Regions from separate parts of the Arthrobacter sp. Ha26 genome, predicted to be linked through region 3. Evidence: riboswitches for the same ligand, from Rfam matches in the RefSeq annotation. Region 3 holds a riboswitch; each other region holds the start of a gene.
What was found. A riboswitch is a leader RNA that binds a small molecule or an ion and turns the genes downstream of it on or off. The one in region 3 is predicted to bind cyclic di-AMP.
Positions count from the first base shown of each region.

Region 1: linked by a shared signal. The riboswitch ahead of AC5RVY_RS14475 (M23 family metallopeptidase) and the one ahead of AC5RVY_RS05860 (aggregation-promoting factor C-terminal-like domain-containing protein) in region 3 are both predicted to bind cyclic di-AMP.
Region 2: linked by a shared signal. The riboswitch ahead of AC5RVY_RS17325 (LysM peptidoglycan-binding domain-containing protein) and the one ahead of AC5RVY_RS05860 (aggregation-promoting factor C-terminal-like domain-containing protein) in region 3 are both predicted to bind cyclic di-AMP.

Region 1 is NZ_JBNHGX010000006.1:49,514-55,408, reverse strand. It holds gene AC5RVY_RS14490 (HNH endonuclease) at 1-375, opposite strand, end outside; gene AC5RVY_RS14485 (NlpC/P60 family protein) at 621-1,388, opposite strand; gene AC5RVY_RS14480 (C40 family peptidase) at 1,552-2,226, opposite strand; cyclic di-AMP (ydaO/yuaA leader) riboswitch at 2,297-2,458, opposite strand; gene AC5RVY_RS14475 (M23 family metallopeptidase) at 2,606-3,427, opposite strand; cyclic di-AMP (ydaO/yuaA leader) riboswitch at 3,438-3,649, opposite strand; gene AC5RVY_RS14470 (iron-dependent transcriptional repressor DtxR) at 3,786-4,493, opposite strand; gene serC (phosphoserine transaminase) at 4,771-5,895, shown strand, end outside.
Region 2 is NZ_JBNHGX010000008.1:99,215-105,109, forward strand. It holds gene AC5RVY_RS17315 (ribonuclease Z) at 58-990, shown strand; gene AC5RVY_RS17320 (protein adenylyltransferase SelO) at 1,063-2,538, shown strand; gene AC5RVY_RS17325 (LysM peptidoglycan-binding domain-containing protein) at 2,675-3,496, opposite strand; cyclic di-AMP (ydaO/yuaA leader) riboswitch at 3,500-3,671, opposite strand; gene AC5RVY_RS17330 (coiled-coil domain-containing protein) at 4,041-5,402, shown strand; gene AC5RVY_RS17335 (TraR/DksA family transcriptional regulator) at 5,423-5,779, shown strand; gene AC5RVY_RS17340 (DNA alkylation repair protein) at 5,776-5,895, shown strand, end outside.
Region 3 is NZ_JBNHGX010000002.1:82,413-88,307, reverse strand. It holds gene tadA (tRNA adenosine(34) deaminase TadA) at 1-13, opposite strand, end outside; gene AC5RVY_RS05880 (phosphatase PAP2 family protein) at 75-977, shown strand; gene upp (uracil phosphoribosyltransferase) at 1,020-1,655, shown strand; gene AC5RVY_RS05870 (glyoxalase superfamily protein) at 1,701-2,075, shown strand; gene AC5RVY_RS05865 (HAD-IA family hydrolase) at 2,107-2,787, shown strand; gene AC5RVY_RS05860 (aggregation-promoting factor C-terminal-like domain-containing protein) at 2,914-3,636, opposite strand; cyclic di-AMP (ydaO/yuaA leader) riboswitch at 3,642-3,802, opposite strand; gene AC5RVY_RS05855 (hypothetical protein) at 3,926-4,117, opposite strand; gene AC5RVY_RS05850 (winged helix-turn-helix domain-containing protein) at 5,056-5,895, shown strand, end outside.

The DNA.
Region 1 (5,895 bases), on a different contig from region 3:
CGGCGTGTGATCCCCCTTGGCGTTGTTGCACCGGAGGCAGGCCGCCACCAGGTTCTCCCAGGAATCCGCTCCGCCACGGGACTTGGGCTGCACGTGGTCGATGGTATGCGCAGCTTTTCCGCAGTACGCGCACTTATGCCCGTCGCGCCTGAGGACGCCGCGTCTACTGACGGCCGTCGACTGGTTGTATCTGGGGCGGATGTAGCGGTTCAGGAGAATCACGGACGGGCGGCCCAGAATCTCCTGTGGCCCCACCACGGGATCGTCCCCTTCAGCCACGACGCTCGCCTTGTTCGTCAGCACAAGCACCAGCGCCCGGCGGAAAGAAATAACCGCCAGCGGTTCATATCCAGCATTCAGAACGAGAGTGCGCATGCACGTACCTCTTCACGGCCGCACCCGTCAGGGGCACGAGGGCCGGCTGCCCTCGGCATGTCCGGGCTATGGATCGACACCACAAGAGTAAACAAAGAAGTGCACTATCAGCTAATTCCGGCGCCGGGACCCGCCGCCGCCACGAGCTGACTGCAGCTGTGGGCCCGCTTAACAAACAGGACCCCAGCCGCGGGGGCAGGGGTCCTGTTCAATCCCGGTGAGCCCGAATCAACGGGCCGGGGGTGTCAGTTGACGCGGATGAAGACCGGGCCGGAGCCCACGTTGGCGCTGAAAACAACGGTCTGGTTGCCGTTGTAGCCCCCGTGCACAGCCTGGCCGTTTCCGGCGTAGACGGCGATGTGGGCCATGCCGGCGCCACCGTCGGCGTAGTAGATCAGGTCGCCCGGCTGGGCTTCAGCTGCACTCACGGTGCGGCCCAGGGAGAGGTAGCCGGCGGGCCAGTCGTGGAAGTTGATGCCCACGGCGGCCAGGGAGTTGGTGACCAGCATGGTGCAGTCCTGCATGACGCCGAGCTGTGCGTAGGCTGCGGACAGGATGGCTGCACCCTTGCCGCTTGCGGAGGGAGCAGCGGCGGGGGCGGCAGGAGCTGAGGCCGTCACCTTGGCGGCAAGGACGGGCCTGGCTGCGGGAGCCGCGGGAGCGGCGGCTTCCTGGACCTCAACCTCGGGCTCGGGGGCTTCCACAACGGGAGCCGGAGTGGTGGTCACGGCCGGTTTCTCGAAGGAAATGGCAATGGTGGACTCAGCCGAAATCGGCGCCTCAACCGTTGATTCAACTTCGAGGTTGGACGCGGGCGCGGAGTCCCGCTGGACGTTGGCGTCGGCGGCGTTGGCTGCCAGGCCGCTGGTCAGGACCAGGCCGGAAGCGGCGGCAATTACTGCTGCCTGGCGTCCGACGCCGCCTGCGTTCTCGCCAACAGTCTTGGCAATGATGGCGAGCGAATTGGTTTTGGGGGCCTCGGCGCGATGCCGTGCGGTTGCACGAGTAGTCATCAGTTCTCTCTTTCGTTTTCCCCCGCCGCCTTGTAGGCAGACAGGGGGCTGTGGACGTGCCGGCATCTTGGGGGTACGCCGGCACGTCCCGAACGGGGATGTGGTGATTTAGCGAAAAGTGTTTTGGGCAAAGAAAAAGCCCTTGGACCCGGAGGTCGAAGAACTAGTTCATTGTGAAGAACGCGGAGGAGCCGGTAGCGGCGACCGCGTGGAGCAGTGTTCCCTGGGAGGGGTTGAGGGCGCTGATCATCATGCCGTTGCCGACGTAGATGCCAACGTGCGCGCCGCCGTTCTGCATAACGAGGTCACCGGGCTGCGGCGTGGAAGTCGGCTTCATGGCGGTCCACGCGTTGGTGCGGGGGATGCTGATGCCGGCCTGCGCGTAGACCCACTGGGTGAAGCCCGAGCAGTCCCAGCCGGTGACGGGGCTGGTGCCGCCCCACACATACGAGTGGCCGATGCCGGTGTATGCGATGGCAGCAATGCCTGAGGTGGACGCGGAGGAGACGGTTTCGGCCAGCTTTTCCGTGGCGGAGGCAGCAGTTGCCGTGGCAGCGTTTCCGTTGCCGGCGCCGGTGGACTGTGCGCGAACGGTCTGCACCTTGGGAGCTGCGGTGGTCTTGACCACCGGACGCTCGAAGGAAACAGTGGCCGTGGGTGCCGCAGTCACGGCGAGGGCGCCCTGCGCCGACCCGGACTCGGTGGAGGCGGACACACCAGCGGTGGTGTCCGCGGCGGTGGCCGGCAGGCCCATGCTCAGGATCAGGCCGGAGGCAGCTGCGATAACGGCAGCCTGGCGACCAACTGTCCCGGCATTGGCACTAACAGCCTTGGACACGGAGTCCAAGGGGTTGGTACGAACCGTTTGCGCACGGTGGCGCGCAGAATTATGGCGTGAAGACACGAAGGTAGCCTCTCCCAATGCCTGCGAGGTGAGCTGTCGGATTCGGATGGGAGTCACCCGGCCGCGCTGCTTCCAAGGAAGCTTTGCGACTTAACCCCAAGGCCTTCCCAATGGAAAGGCCAAAATTGGTTCCCCCGCCCCTGCCAGACGATGTCATGCGAACGGACCTTGAGCGGTGGCAGAGCTAGGCAATCCGCACAAGAGCGTCAACTTCGGAAAAGTTGACGCGAGTTAGACGGTACAGCAGTTTTGACTGAATGTCACATTCAGGTCACGGGAAGTCAAAATCATCTGATAGTCCACAGCCAGTTGACTACAGCCAGCCAGTGGGATCAACCACTTCGCCGTTGACCTGGACCTCGAAGTGGAGGTGGCAGCCCGTGGAGGCCCCCGTGGTGCCGCTGAGCGCGATGACTTCGCCGCGGGACACCGTCTGGCCTTCCTTCACGCTGAAGGAGGACAGGTGGTTGTACGTGGTTTCCAGGCCGTTGCCATGGTCGATCACAACACGGTTGCCGCCGCCGTACTGGTGCCAGCCCACGAAAGTTACGGTTCCGGTAGCGGCGGCCATGACGGAGGTTCCGCACTGCGCCACGTAGTCCTGTCCGCGGTGGAAGTCGCCGGTGCCGCCGGTGATGGGGCTGACCCGGTAACCGAAGGGCGATGCGGTGGTCATGACGGCCAGCGGGGCGCCCAGGCTTCCCGTGGAGGCGGCCCGGCTGATTGCGCCTGCCGATTGGGCGCTGAGCAGCTGTTTCAGCTTGCCGTCCGGGTCAGCCTGGGTGACCACGGCGGACCGGCTGAAGTCGATCTGGGCTCCGGCTTCCGCTGAAACCTGCGGCTGCGGCGTCACAGCCGAAGCGGCGACCGGAATGGCACCGGAGGCGTCTGTGGCCATCACGGGACTTGTGGCGGGCACTGTCACGGTGAGGACCAGGCCGGTGGCAGCAAGGGCAATGCCGGCCTTTTGGCCGATGCCGCTCGCCGCTGCGAACTCCGTGATCTGGCTGAGGGGACCCCGACGGCGGCGCGCATCACGGTGCGGATCGCGGGGGCGCTCCGAGGTGATGACTTCGACAACGCGCGGCGTCGAAGCAGGGCCCGCCGCGCGGCGGCGTCCCCTGGAATTCTGCATGGTCAAGAAGGGTTCCTCTCTGGAAAGCCTGCGAAGTTAGCTGTCGGATTCGGGTCAGAGAGTTCAAAGACCCGGTCCGCCGTAAGCAAGCTTCGGCACAGAGATACCCCGGTAAGGATCCTTCACTGGAAGAGGCTTGCTGCTGACGGACTTCACCCCAAGGCAGTCCCCCGCTGCCGCTTGTGGTTCCCCCGCCTCTGCCAGTTGCGACTCGTGCTCCTGATCCGCTGGCAGAGCTCGGCTCCAGATCAGGTAACGCTCTAATATCAACGCTTGGTTCAACTATAGGGGCTTAAGCCCCTAAGTAACAATTCCGTTATCTTTGGCTAAACACCCGACCGCGGGGTAACCGAGCGGGTCACGCGGCAGGCTGGCGGATGGCAACAAAGACGTGCGCGGCCACTTCCGGGGGCAGTTCGAGGGCTCCCTCAATGCCTGGGACCCGGACCGAAATGTAGTCCCCCACGCGCTCCAGGGATACGGAGGCGCCCGGGCGGATACCGCCCTCATCCAGCTGGGACAGGAGCTCCGGCTCCACCTGGATTGGCTCCGCAAGCCTGCTCACTGTCACTTCCGACGCCGGACCATACGATTTCATCGCTTCCAGCAGGCTGATGGCGCCGTCGGCAAAGCCCAGGGAGGGGCCCCCGCCCAGGGCCGCCAGGCCGGGGATCGGATTGCCGTAAGGAGACTCCGTGGGGTGGTTGAGCATCTCGTAGATGCGCCGCTCCACCCGCTCGCTCATCACATGCTCCCAGCGGCAGGCTTCGTCATGGACGTAGGCCCAGTCCAGTCCAATCACATCCGCGAGCAGGCGCTCGGCAAGGCGGTGCTTGCGCATCACTTCCGTGGCCCGCTTCCGGCCCGTTTCGGTGAGTTCGAGGTGCCGGTCTCCGGAGACAATCACCAGGCCGTCCCGCTCCATCCTGCCAATGGTCTGCGAGACGGTAGGCCCGGAGTGGCGGAGCCGCTCTGCAATGCGCGCACGAAGGGCAACGATGTTCTCTTCTTCGAGCTCCAGAATGGTCCGAAGGTACATCTCCGTAGTGTCGATCAGATCCGTCATCCAGCTCAGCTCCTCGAGCGCAGTACCTTGCGTTGTCCCACAGTATCGCCGTCACCGCGACGTAGTCCGTGGAAAAGCTTAGCCTATTTTGACTTTGTCCGAATAGTTCAGGGCTATGCTACGCAGCGTCTCATTGGCTGGACTATGACGTCCCAGGTTCCCGGCGAAACAGCGCTTCAGGCAGAATGGGGAAGGCCCTGGTTGCAGTCACTGCCGATTGCCGGCCGCCAACACCCGTCCGGACCAACGTTACGTCCATGCCGAAATTGGAGCACCTGTGAGCGAAACCAGCATCACTATTCCCGCCGACCTCCTGCCCAAGGACGGACGGTTCGGCGCCGGGCCCTCCAAGGTCCGTCAGGAACAGATCGATGCGCTGTCAGCCGCGTCAAAGAACATCCTCGGGACCTCCCACCGGCAGGCCCCGGTCAAGAACCTGGTGGGTTCCGTCCGTGAAGGGCTGAGCCAGTTCTTCCGGGCACCCGAAGGATATGAAGTGGTGCTTGGCGTCGGCGGCTCCACTGCCTTCTGGGATATTGCCAGCTTTGGCCTGGTGGACAGGAAGGCCCAGCACCTTTCATTTGGCGAATTCGGCTCCAAGTTTGCCGCGGCCACCAACAAGGCACCCTTCCTTGACGCATCCTCCATCATCAAATCCGACCCAGGCACCCGGCCCTCGCCCCGGGCGGAAGCGGGCGTGGACGTGTACGCCTGGCCGCAGAACGAGACCAGCACCGGCGTTTCAGCCCCGGTGCAGCGCGTTGCCGGCGCGGACGAGGGCGCGCTGGTCCTGGTGGACGCCACCTCTGCCGCCGGCGGCCTCGATGTGGATGTGGCACAGAGCGACGTTTACTACTTTGCTCCGCAGAAGAACTTTGCTTCCGACGGCGGGCTGTGGCTGGGACTCTTTTCCCCCGCAGCCCTGGAACGCGCAGCCCGGATCAAGGCCAGCGACCGCTGGATTCCCGACTTCCTGGACCTGCAGACGGCCATCGACAACTCGCGGCTGAACCAGACCTACAACACGCCGTCGTTGACCACCCTGGTCACTTTGGATGCGCAGGTGCAGTGGCTGAATGCCAACGGCGGCCTGGACTTCGCGTCCGCCCGCACGGCTGACTCCGCCGGGCGCATCTACAGCTGGGCCGAGGCCTCCGGGTTCGCCGCGCCCTACGTCACAAACCCCGAGGAACGCTCGAACGTCATCGCCACCATCGACTTCGATGAGTCCGTGGACGCGTCCGCGGTTGCGAAGGTCCTGCGCGCCAACGGTGTCGTAGACACTGAGCCGTACCGCAAGCTGGGCCGCAACCAGCTGCGCATCGCGACCTTTGTAGCCATCGAGCCTGCCGATGTTTCCGCCCTGCTGGCCAGCATCGACTACGTGGTGGGCGAACTGCGC
Region 2 (5,895 bases), on a different contig from region 3:
CACCAGGAAGCAGGTCCCGGGCTCCCCGGAACCTGCTTTCCTGGTTCTGCGAACACCATGCGTGAACTTGTTGTCCTGGGCACCGCTTCCCAGGTTCCCACCCGGACCCGGAACCAGAATGGCTACGTGCTGCGCTGGGACGGCGAGGGCCTGCTCTTCGATCCCGGCGAGGGAACCCAACGCCAAATGATCCACGCCGGCGTCTCCGCCACACAGATCACGCGCATCTGCCTTACCCACGTCCACGGCGACCACTGCTACGGCCTGCCCGGCGTGCTGTCCCGCATGGCGCTGGACGGCGTGGCCCACCCCATCCACCTTCACTACCCTGCATCAGGCGAGGACGTGGTCCGGGCACTTGTTTCCATCAGCTCGCCCGGAACCGACCTCAGGCTTCACCCGCATGGCGGAAGCGGTGCGGTGGCGGAAGGCCTGGAGATCCGGCCGCTGAAGCACCGCATCGAAACCTACGGATACCGGCTCACTGAACCGGACGGCCGCACGTTGCTGCCCCACCGCCTGGCGGCAGCGGGCATCCAGGGACCTGATGTTGGCCGGCTGCAGCGCGACGGCGCAGTGGCCGGAGTCCACCTGGAGGACGTGAGTATTCCCCGCCGCGGCCAGCGCTTCGCTTTCGTGATGGACACCGCGCCCTGCGAGGGGGCAGAAGACCTGGCGGACGGCGTGGACCTCCTCGTGGCCGAATCAACCTTCAGCGACGAGGATGCCGGACTCGCCGCCCAGTACCGGCACCTTACGGCAGGGCAGGCAGGTGCATTGGCTGGCGGCGCCGGTGCAGGCACCCTCGTCCTCACCCACTTTTCGTCGAGGTACGACGACGTCACCCTGTTGGCTGCCCAGGCCGGCGCACGTGCAGCGCAGGCAAGGGTGGCGGCGGCTCACGACCTGCAGCGCGTTGCTCTCCCCGAACGGCGCCGCTGGCAGGGGTTGGCCGATGCTGGTTCATTGCCAAACCCTGCTACGGGGTAGAGAGTGAATTACAAGGATGGTTTACCGCGTGGCTGACCGAGAAACACGAACCCGCGAGGGAAGGCTTTAAGAATGACGGCTGCTGCTGAATCCACAGTCACCTTTGACGGGCGGTTCGCCCGGGAACTGTCGGAGCTTTCGGTTCCCTGGCAGGCAGAGGAGGCGCCGGAGCCCAAACTCCTTGTCCTCAACCATGGCCTGGCGGAGGAACTCGGGCTGGATCCGGACTACCTCCAGTCGCCGGAAGGGATCCGGCTCCTCCTGGGAAACCACATTCCGGCGGGGGCGACGCCGGTGGCCCAGGCCTATGCCGGCCACCAGTTTGGCGGCTACTCACCCCTGCTCGGCGATGGCCGCGCGCTTCTCCTTGGAGAGGTCACCGATGTCCACGGACGGCTGCGGGACATCCATCTTAAAGGTTCGGGGCGGACGCCCTTCGCCCGCGCCGGTGACGGACGCGCCGTCGTCGGACCCATGCTCCGGGAGTACGTGATCAGTGAAGCGATGCACGCACTGGGCATTCCCACCACCCGGTCCCTGGCCGTCACAGCCACCGGCAGGCCGGTCCGCCGCGACACCATGCTTCCCGGGGCCGTCCTGGCAAGGGTGGCCGGCAGCCATCTGCGGGTTGGGAGCTTCCAATACGCGCGGGCCACCGAGAACATGGACCTCCTGCGTCGCCTTGCCGATCACGCCATCAGCCGGCATCATCCGGCCGCCGCCCAGGCCGGAAACCCCTACCTCGCCCTCTTCGAAGGGGTGGTGGCCGCCCAGGCATCGCTGGTGGCCCGGTGGATGCTGGTGGGCTTCGTCCACGGCGTCATGAATACAGACAACGTAACCATCTCCGGGGAAACCATCGACTACGGACCCTGCGCATTTATGGATGCCTTCAATCCTGCCGCGGTCTACAGTTCCATTGACGTTGGCGGGCGCTACGCCTACGCCAACCAGCCGGTGGTGGCCGAATGGAACCTTGCCCGCCTGGCCGAGGCGATGCTGCCGCTAATCAACGAGGACCAGGAGCAGGCGGTGGCACCTGCGGTGGAGGCATTGGGAGCATTCCGCCGCCAGTACAGCGACGCCTGGTTTGCGGGCATGAAAACCAAACTTGGCATCAAGGAGGTCCCGGCGGGAAGCCCGGAAGCAGAAGAAGCCTCCCAGGTGGTGGACGGCGTCATCACCATACTGAAGGACGGGCCCGTGGACTACACGTCATTCTTCCGGAACCTTGGCCAGGCCGCGCGCGGCAACCACAGGCCCGTTCGCGGCATGGTTATGGATCTCGCCGCTTTCGATGCCTGGGCCGGCCGGTGGCAGGCCCTGCAACCCGACGCCGGCCTGATGGAGCAGGTCAACCCGGCCTACATACCCCGCAACCACCTGGTGGAGGAAGCGCTCGCCGCAGCAACTGACGGCGACCTTGCCCCCTTCAACCGGTTGGTGGACGTTGTCCGCGACCCCTACCGGGAACGGGCGGGGCTGGAGCGCTACGCGGAGGGCGCTCCGGAGGACTTCGGCTCCTACCAGACCTTCTGCGGCACCTGAACCGCCGTTTTGGGGGAGCCTGCGCCTGCCGGGCCGGGCGCCCGGGCACAACCGGCCTGCCAGGATGCAGCCGGAAATGAAGCAGGGGCGGCAGGCGGGAAAAGTCCCTCCTGCCGCCCCTGCTTGGGTGGTGCGGCTACGCTACCCGAACGAAGGAAGCGCCGGGGAGCCAGCTGATGGAGTGGACCTCGGTCTTGTAACCGTCCACGCCGCCGCTCACAACCTGGCCGTTGCCGGCGTACACACCAACGTGGCCGGCGGTGATCACCAGGTCACCGGCGGCGGGGGAGCCCACAACGGAGCCGTACTGGTAGAACTGGCCGGGAGCCAGGTCACCAACACTCTTGCCTACTGAACGCAGTGCCTTCTCCACCATGGCGGTGCAGTCCTGCTGGACGCCCACCTGGCCATAGGCCGAGGCCAGGATGGCAGCGCCGGTGCCGGTGCCCGTGGCTGCCGGAGCGGAAGCGTAGTTCACGTTCACGCCGGTGTTGGCAGGAGCAGCGGCAACAGCGGCCTGGACGGGAGCCGGAGCAGCGGCAGGAGCCGGAGTTGCTGCAACTGATCCGGCGGCGGGGATCTGGATCTGGTCACCGGGGTAGATGACCGCGGAAATTGCCAGTCCGTTGGCGGCCAGGACGTCGTTAAGGCTGACGCCGTAGGCGGCCGAGATGGCACCGAGGGTGTCGCCCGAAACCACAGTGTGGACCTTGCCGGCAGCTGCAGGAGCAGCTACGGCTGCGGCGGGTGCCGCATAGGTGCCGGTGCTGGTTTCAGTGGTGTCCGGTCCGGTGACGCCTGCGTGGGCCGGGGCACCCACACCGAAGGCAATACCGGAAGCTGCTGCCAAGGCGAGCGCCGGGCGGCCAAGCGACTTGGCTGATGCAGCCAAGCCCTGGAGCGCGATTGAGTGGTCCGGAGTCGCGCGGTGACGGGCGGTGGTGGAATTTTTTGACACGGTTGATCGCCTCTCCCATGCCTGCGGGGTGAGCTGTCGGGTTCGGGTTGGAGATACCCGGCCGGGAGCGGCTCCGGACGGAACGGAGGCGCTATCGACTTAACCCCAAGGCCTCTTATGAGGCCATGGAAATGTGGTTCCCCCGTCCCTGCCAGCTGGAAAGCGATGGGTTCCCGTATCAGCGGCAGGGCTCGGCATACTGATGGGAATGTCCCGTCTGGGAGGGACACCTGAAGACCATAACCTGCAAGCAGGGAGATTGTCACATTTGGATAACATACGAGCGGCTTCTCTCGTATTTAGCAAACGAGTGGACTCATCTCGCATAGCCCTATGACCACGCAAGATAGGCGCGCCGGGGGCGGCGAGTGTTCTTCGTCACAAAGTAACGAGAGCTGCTCGCAGGGGCCGCGGTGCGGCACGTAGCGCCCTGCAAGAGCACCAGGCCAGCGCACCCCAAGGCGCGCAGGAGAACTTTCCAGGCCATAACGATCTCAGCACGGCATCCTTCAACTGGAGGTTGAAGCCGGTAGGCTTCGGGACTATGCCCCTGTTCGTTACCAAACCCAGGCGTTGCGTGATCGCCGGATTGCTGGCGCTTGCCCTCACCGGAACAGCGTTCCCTGGCATGGCGGTCGCCGCGGACGGCGATCCGGCCGGTGACTACCCCTCCTGGCAGGATGTGCAGGAGGCGAAGCTGACGGAGGCGGGAAAGGCAGCTGAAATCACCAGGATCAATGACCTGTTGAGCGGACTGGAGGACCAGTCCGAATCCCTGGGTGCAGCGGCTGTGCAGTCGGCGGCAGACTTTGCGCTTACCGATGCTGCGCTGCAGGCTGCCAGTGCCAGAGTGGATGCCCTCACAGCCCAGGCCTCAGAGGCGAACACAGCCCTGTCCCGGCACCGCAAGGAACTGGGTACCCTCGCGGTCCAGTCCTACAAGACCGGCGGCACCACCATGGGATTCTTCGTTGCTCTGGATGCGATCCAGAGCAACAGCATGCAGGGGCTGAACGTTGTGCAGATCGTCGGGGACAAAACAACGGGACTGGTGGCAAAAGCCGAAGCCGCCGGCAGGATCATCTCCTCTCTGGCGGCGCAGGAAAACGCTGCCAAAGCCGAACGGGAGCGGCTGTCCCTTGAAGCCAAAACCAAACTGGACGCCGCCCGGTCCGCGCAGGAGGCCATGGCGCGCCAGGTAGCGGAAAGTCAGCGCCGCAGCGGGGAACTCACGGCCCAACTGGCCTCCCTCAAGGGCACGACGGCGGCAGTCGAGGGCGCGTACCGGCAAGGACGGGCGGCCACTGCTGCCTACGAGGCGGCGCAGGCCGCGAAGCGCGCAGCTGCCCAGGAGCAGGCCCGGCAGCAGGCGGAAGCGGCGGCCAGGGCGGCCGCTGCGGCGGCTGTCCGACCGCCGGCCCCGTCCGATCCTGCGCCGGCAAATCCTGCACCAGCAGACCCAGCACCGGCCAATCCCACCCCCGGCAATCCCGCACCCGTAAATCCTGCGCCAGTAAACCCGGCCCCCGCACCTGTGGTGCCGGTGGCACCCAGCCCCCCGCCCGTCGTCGTGCCTTCCGTTCCCGGCGGAGCGGTCAACGACCCGGCAGGTGCCAAAAGCTACGCCTCCGGCAGGGTCGGTGCGTACGGCTGGGGCCAGGACCAGTTCCTCTGCCTCGCCCAGCTCTGGACCAAGGAATCGAACTGGCTCACCACGGCCACGAACCCCTACTCCGGCGCCTATGGCATAGCCCAGGCGCTGCCGCCCGGAAAATACTCCAGCGCCGGCAGCGACTGGCTCACCAACTACCGGACCCAGATCGAATGGGGCCTGGGCTACATCCGGGGCCGCTACGGCTCTCCCTGCGGGGCCTGGAACCACTCGGTGGCCAACAACTGGTACTGAGCCCGCGCTAGGCTTTTCCCATGCCTGACGTCGAACGGTTCCGGATCCTGCTCGAGGAGGAGCGCGCGCGCAAAGCGGCCCTTCTTCCGGCTCTCCGCGCGGACATCGCCTCGGCCAACTCCGCCCGCCAGGATTCGAACGTGGACGACGAACACGATCCGGAAGGCTCCACCATCGCCTTCGAACTGTCCCAGGCCTCGGCGCTCCTGAGGCAAAGCAGCGCAGGACTGGAGCAGGTGGACGCAGCCCTGGCCAGGATCGCGGACGGCACCTACGGGACCTGCGCGGTGTGCGGCGACGCCATTGCCGAGGGCCGGCTGGAGGCCCGCCCGTGGACACCGTTCTGCATCCGCCACGCATCGGCAGGAAACCGGTGAACGGCACCGACGATGTTGTGGCAGCCGCTTCAGGGTTCGTCGACCGCACCTTGCAGAACGAGGGCGCGTGGTACCGGGCTGACGACGTCGAAGGCAGGCTGGGCGGTACGCTCAGC
Region 3 (5,895 bases):
CTGCGGAGACCATGGCTCAATGATAGTTTCGAAGGATACCCAGAGCCCGTGACGTACACCCGCCGGGAGGCATAGTGAGCACCGTCCGAGACCGTGTGGACAAGTGGATCAAGCCCTATGCCGCGCTGTGGCTGACCATGATCGTCGGCGGGGCTTTGGTACTCACCCTGGCTTTGCTGGGTGCCGAGGTCTACGCCAATGTGGTGGATGACGAAGGGCTGGCCCGCCTTGATATTCCTGCCTTGGAATACTCGCAGACTCTGCGGAATCCGGAGTTGAATGCCGTCGTCACCACTTTCACCAACGTGGGCGGCGGCATCGGAATGCCGATCCTGGCCAGCATCCTCACTGCCTGGCTTACATTCCTGAACCGGACCTGGCGTCCCATCGTCCTGGTGGGCGGTGCAGCGCTCGTCTCCACGATGGCCACCACGCAAGGCAAGCGCCTGGTGGGCAGGACCCGCCCCGACCACTCAGAGGCAGTGCCGCCCTACGAGTCAACGCCATCCTTTCCGAGCGGGCACACACTGAATACAACAGTGGTGATCGGCGTCCTGGTCTACATCATGTGCCTGCAGTTCCAGATCCTGTGGGCCAGGATCACGGCCATTACTGCTGGCGTCATCTTCATCATTGCCATGGGATTGAGCCGCGTCTTCCTGGGCCACCACTGGCTCACGGACGTCATGGCCGGGTGGCTGCTCGGGCTTGCGTGGGTATGCATGGTGATCCTGGCCCACCGCCTGTTCCATCTCATCCGCAAGCGGGAGCACGCCGGACCGGCCCCCACCTTCGAACATCCCGTCATCCGCGAGGACCACACGGCCGAGAGGGACCAGAGCGCCGGGACGGAGCAGGACAGGGATACGCAGCGGGGCATGGAGCGGGATCAGGCCAGAGACACAGCCGCAGAGTACGACGGCGGCACTTCCGGAAGGCGCGACGGCGGCTCCCCGCGGTCTGGCACAGGCGGCTGACGGCGGGAAAGTGCCCAACACCCCGGGTGATAGTTTTGACCCATGCGCACTCTCGTTGTGGACCACCCCCTGGTCGCCCATAAGCTCACCGTCCTTCGGGACAAAAACACCCCGTCCCCGGTCTTCCGGCAGTTGACGGAGGAGCTGGTAACCCTGCTCGCTTATGAGGCCACCCGCGAGGTCCGCACGGAACCCGTCACCATCGAAACTCCGGTCAGCACGACCGTGGGTACCGCATTCACCAAGCCCACCCCGCTGGTGGTTCCCATTTTGCGCGCGGGCCTGGGCATGCTGGAGGGTATGACCAAGCTCGTTCCCACCGCAGAAGTGGGGTTCCTCGGCATGGCACGGGACGAGGAAACCCTGGACATCATCACCTACGCCGAGCGGCTCCCCGAGGACCTCACGGATCGCCAGATCTTTGTCCTGGACCCCATGCTCGCCACCGGCGGTACCTTGCGCGAAGCCATCAAGTTTCTCTTCAAGCGCGGTGCCTCCGACGTCACCTGCATCTGCCTCCTGGCCGCCCCCGAGGGCCTGGCCAAGCTGGAGGAGGAGTTGTCCGGCGCGAACGTCACCATCGTCCTGGCTTCCATCGACGAAAAGCTCAACGCAAAGTCCTACATCGTCCCCGGTCTCGGGGACGCGGGCGACAGGCTTTACGGCATCGCAGGATAGTCCTCAAGTCTTTCCCGTTCCGCATCCCGCCGCTAGCCTGTGCGAATGGACTGGAAACTGGAACTTGTGTTTGTCCCTGTGTCCGATGTGGACCGCGCCAAGGATTTCTACGTCAACAAGGTGGGGTTCAACGCGGACTTTGATGAGCGTCCCACGGACTCCATCCGCTTTGTCCAGCTGACGCCGCGTGGCTCAGCCTGCTCTATCTGTATAGGGGAAGGGCTCAGTGATGCGCCTCCTGGCACGGGCTCGAACCTCCAGCTCGTGGTTAGTGACATCCACGCAGCCCACCAGCACCTGAAAAACAATGGGGTGGACGTTAGCGATGTGGACGTGCAGGCTTGGGGCCACTTCGTGTACTTCGCAGATCCTGACGGCAACAGGTGGGCCGTGCAGTACATCCCGGGCAGGGAAGGCTGACACAGCGGGAGGCTGAGGCAGAATGGGGACCATGAACGCCTCCGCTCCGGCCTCAACGCCGATCCTGACCTGCCGCGCCGTCCTCTTTGACATGGACGGTACCCTGGTCGATTCCACTGCTGTGGTGGAGCAGGTGTGGGGTGAGTTCGCCGCGCGTTACGGACTGGATCTCGAAGAGATTCTGCGGACCTCGCACGGCGTGCAGGCACGTGATACCGTCACCCGGTTCGCTCCAGCGGGGGCCGATATCCCAGCGCTGACGGCGGAGCTCGGGGCCATGGAACGGGTCCGCACCGAAGGCATTATCGCCCTGCACGGCGCCGCCCGGCTGCTGGCAGCCCTGCCGGCGGACGCCGTCGCCCTGGTCACGTCCGCTGACCGCGTCCTGGCTGACATCCGGATGGAAGCAGCAGGCCTGCCCATGCCCGCTGTTGCAGTGACCGCTGAGCTGGTGACCCGCGGCAAGCCGGACCCCGAAGGGTACTTGAAGGCCGCAGCCAACCTTGGCGTGGAACCCGCAGAGGCCGTGGTCTTCGAAGACGCTCCAGCGGGAATCGCGGCAGGAGTGGCCGCCGGCATCCGCACGGTGGCGGTTGGACCGAACACCGGTCCGCTGCCCGATGGTGTTCTGCACCTTCAGGACTACAGCGCGGTCGCCGTCGAAACCAGCAAGGACGGCGAAGGCAGGACGGTCATTTCTTTCCGGCTGTAAGGTCCGCCACCACCTTGGCAATACGCCGCGACCCCGTTTCAGGGGTCTTGGCACTCGTGCCCGCGGCACGCCGGCTTCCGCCACTCCACCAGGTGCAGGCGCGCCGGCCTCCGGTTCAGTGCCTGATCAGTACCAGTTGTTGGACAGGTGGAAGTTCAGTGCGCCACAAGGGGACTGGTAGCGCTCCTTGATGTAGTTCAGGCCCCAGTTGATCTGCGTGCGGTAGTTGGTGAGGTAGTCCCCGCCGGCGCTGGCCATTTTTTCGGCGGGCAGGGCCTGGACGATGCCGTACGCTCCGCTGCTTGAGTTGGTGGCCGTGGTGGTCCAGTCGGACTCCTTGGTCCACAGGGTCTGCAGGCACTGCATCTGGTCAGGAGCCCAGCCATAGGTGGCGAGCTGGCCCGCGGCGTAAGCCTGGGCGCCTGCGGGGTCGTTGACTGCGACCACCGGGGCGGGCTCAGGTGCGGGGGCGGGCTCGGGGGCGGGTGCCGGGGCGGGCTCCGGAGCGGGGGCCGGTGCAGGCTCGGGGGCGGGTGCCGGGGCGGGCTCTGCCGCCTGCGGGGCCACTGCGATCTCCTCGGGAGCCGCTGCGGGGGCAGGGTTGGCCCGGATTTCGCTCTTCTCGATGCTGAGGTTGGACTGGGTATCGGCAGCCTGCGTTTCGGCGGCGGCGGAAACCCGGATGCTGGACTCGGTGGCCTGTCCGGCGGCGCCTACTCCGATGAGGAGTGCAGCGGATGCGGCGAACACGGCTGCCCGCTTGCCGACGAAGGGGATTTTGCCGGCATTGTGCTCGGCGCGGGGTGCAGACCCGGATTTCAGGCGCGGTTTAACCAGGAACTTGGACATGATGAATCGCCTCTCACACCTGCGGAGTTAGCTGTCGGGTTCGGATGAGGGCATCCGGCCGCACGGAAAAATCACGTGCTGGCTTAACCCCAAGGGCAGTCATTGCCCGGGACGGTGGGTCCCCCGCCTCTGCCGTTGCTCAAGCGGAATCCGGGAAGCGGCAGAGCTTGGCGTCATCCGGATATGGGCTCCCGGTCAGGAGCCTCACCCCATCGACGCTACAGGAGATGGGCGTAGAAGTCACATTTTGGTAACAGAGATCACGACGACGGCGCGTCGCCTTGCTCCTTCATGTCACGAAAGGACCGGCAGCGGGAGCTGCAGGGTAACGCTGGTGCGCCCGGGCCGTGATGTCACCGTTACCCTTCCCCCGTGCGCCTGGACGACGATCCATGATGGACAGTTCCAGTCCGGTGGTACCTTCAGCGGCGGAGGCGCCGGACTGCTCTCCGGTGCCCTTCCGCGCCGCGTCTGAGTTCATACCAGGGACGTGAGCGTACTTTCCTTCGCGGCAACGGGAGTCCCCTCGCCAGTGCGTCGCCTCAACTCGTTTTCACGGCGATCAACCGGTAGTCACCGTTGGAGAGCATGAGGTCCACGGGCTGGCTGTCAAGGGCCAGCAGGTCCTGCTTGTCACCGGCAGTCGGGGGGGCGGGTGGGTGGTGTCTGAAGCGAGGAATCCTCCCGTTTTCACCCGGCCGTTCCGGATGCTGGCGTTGACGGTACCAACGATTGGGCCGCGGGCGTCCAGCGGGTCACGTCCCAGGTTGTTGGTCATGGAGTTCGGTGTGGCCATGGAACAACTCCCCGATTACTCGTTGAGCCCGGGCTTTGCGCTTCCTGTGCCCCGCTGTGAATGACGGCCTCGCCAGCTGGGTTGTCGAAGGGCGGGGCCAGCACGGTTTACCGGACCAGGAGTTGGGCGAAAGCACGCTCTCGGCTGGACAGCGGTGCCTTCGGTGGGGGCAATTTTGGTAATCCCGGCGCGTTTGAAGAAAAAAGCGAAAATGCGGGGGTCGGCCGAATTAAGTTCCCTAAGTACCCGGAGTGAGCTGCTTTTGGCGGATAATGAATGGCGTTCTGGCGGTGCACCAAAATCGTGATCTACACCACAAACGCGGATTTTGTCTCATGATGCGGACTAATCGGTCCATTGTTACTTGCAAGTTAGCATTGTTACGCTGCACACTCTCATTGTGAACAAGAACTCAACAGCACCTGCAGCCGCAGACTATTGGCCCAGCACATCCGCTGCTGCCGACATGCGCTGTTGTCGAATGTACGCCTGACCTTCCCACCCCTCGAAGTTCTCCAGGCATTCGCCCCCCAGCCCAGCGTCGGGCGTCCCTCCCCAATTTCAGCGCGGGAACCCAGCATTCGAGCCGTCATTGACGGCCATTCACATTGAGGTAAGCATCCATGTCAGTTGCATCCGGATACGTCCACATTTCTGTCCGTAACGCCGCCAAGGCTGGCCAGCCCTCCGGCCTCCGCCCCGGCTTCGCGCCCCGCCCGTCGCTCGCCCCCACCGCTCCCGGAAGCAGCTTCCCCGCCTCCGGCTACGCACCCCAGGGCTACAACCCCAACTCCTACGGCCAGCTCCGCACCGTCACCCCGGCCGAGTCCGCGCCGGTGACCGCTCCGACCCCCGTAGTGCCAGGTGCCGGTGCCGTCCGCCCCGTGGCAAACGACAACGTGGCCCGCGGCTTCGTCCTCTACATGGGCATCGACGAGGAAACTGCGGCTGCCGCAGGTACCTCCATCGCCAAGCTGGCCCAGGAAATCCGTGCCTACGCCCAGTCCCTGGTGTCCGGAGCCGAGAGCTACGCCGCCGTCGCAGTGGCACCCGCCGGCACACCCGGCTCAGCCCTCGACGTCGTCCGCTCCACATTCGGCGATCCCACCGTCAACACCCGGCAGCGCACCGAAACGCCACGGCCGCAGCAGCCCCAGGAACCGCGTCCCTCCGGAGTCCTGATCGACCTCGCCCGCCGTGAAGTACACCTCGACGGCGAATCGCTGAACCTGACCTTCAAAGAGTTCGAACTCCTGAACTACCTCGTGGAAAACGGAACCCGCACCGTCGGTCGCGATGAACTGCTCGAAGGCCTGTGGCGCAACGCCGAAGAGGTGCCCAACGAGCGCACCATCGACGTCCACATCCGCCGCCTCCGCTCCAAGCTGGGCCGCCTCGCCAACACCGTACGCACCGTCCGTGGACAGGGCTACCGGTTCTACGAGCACCCCGAAGTTGTTGTC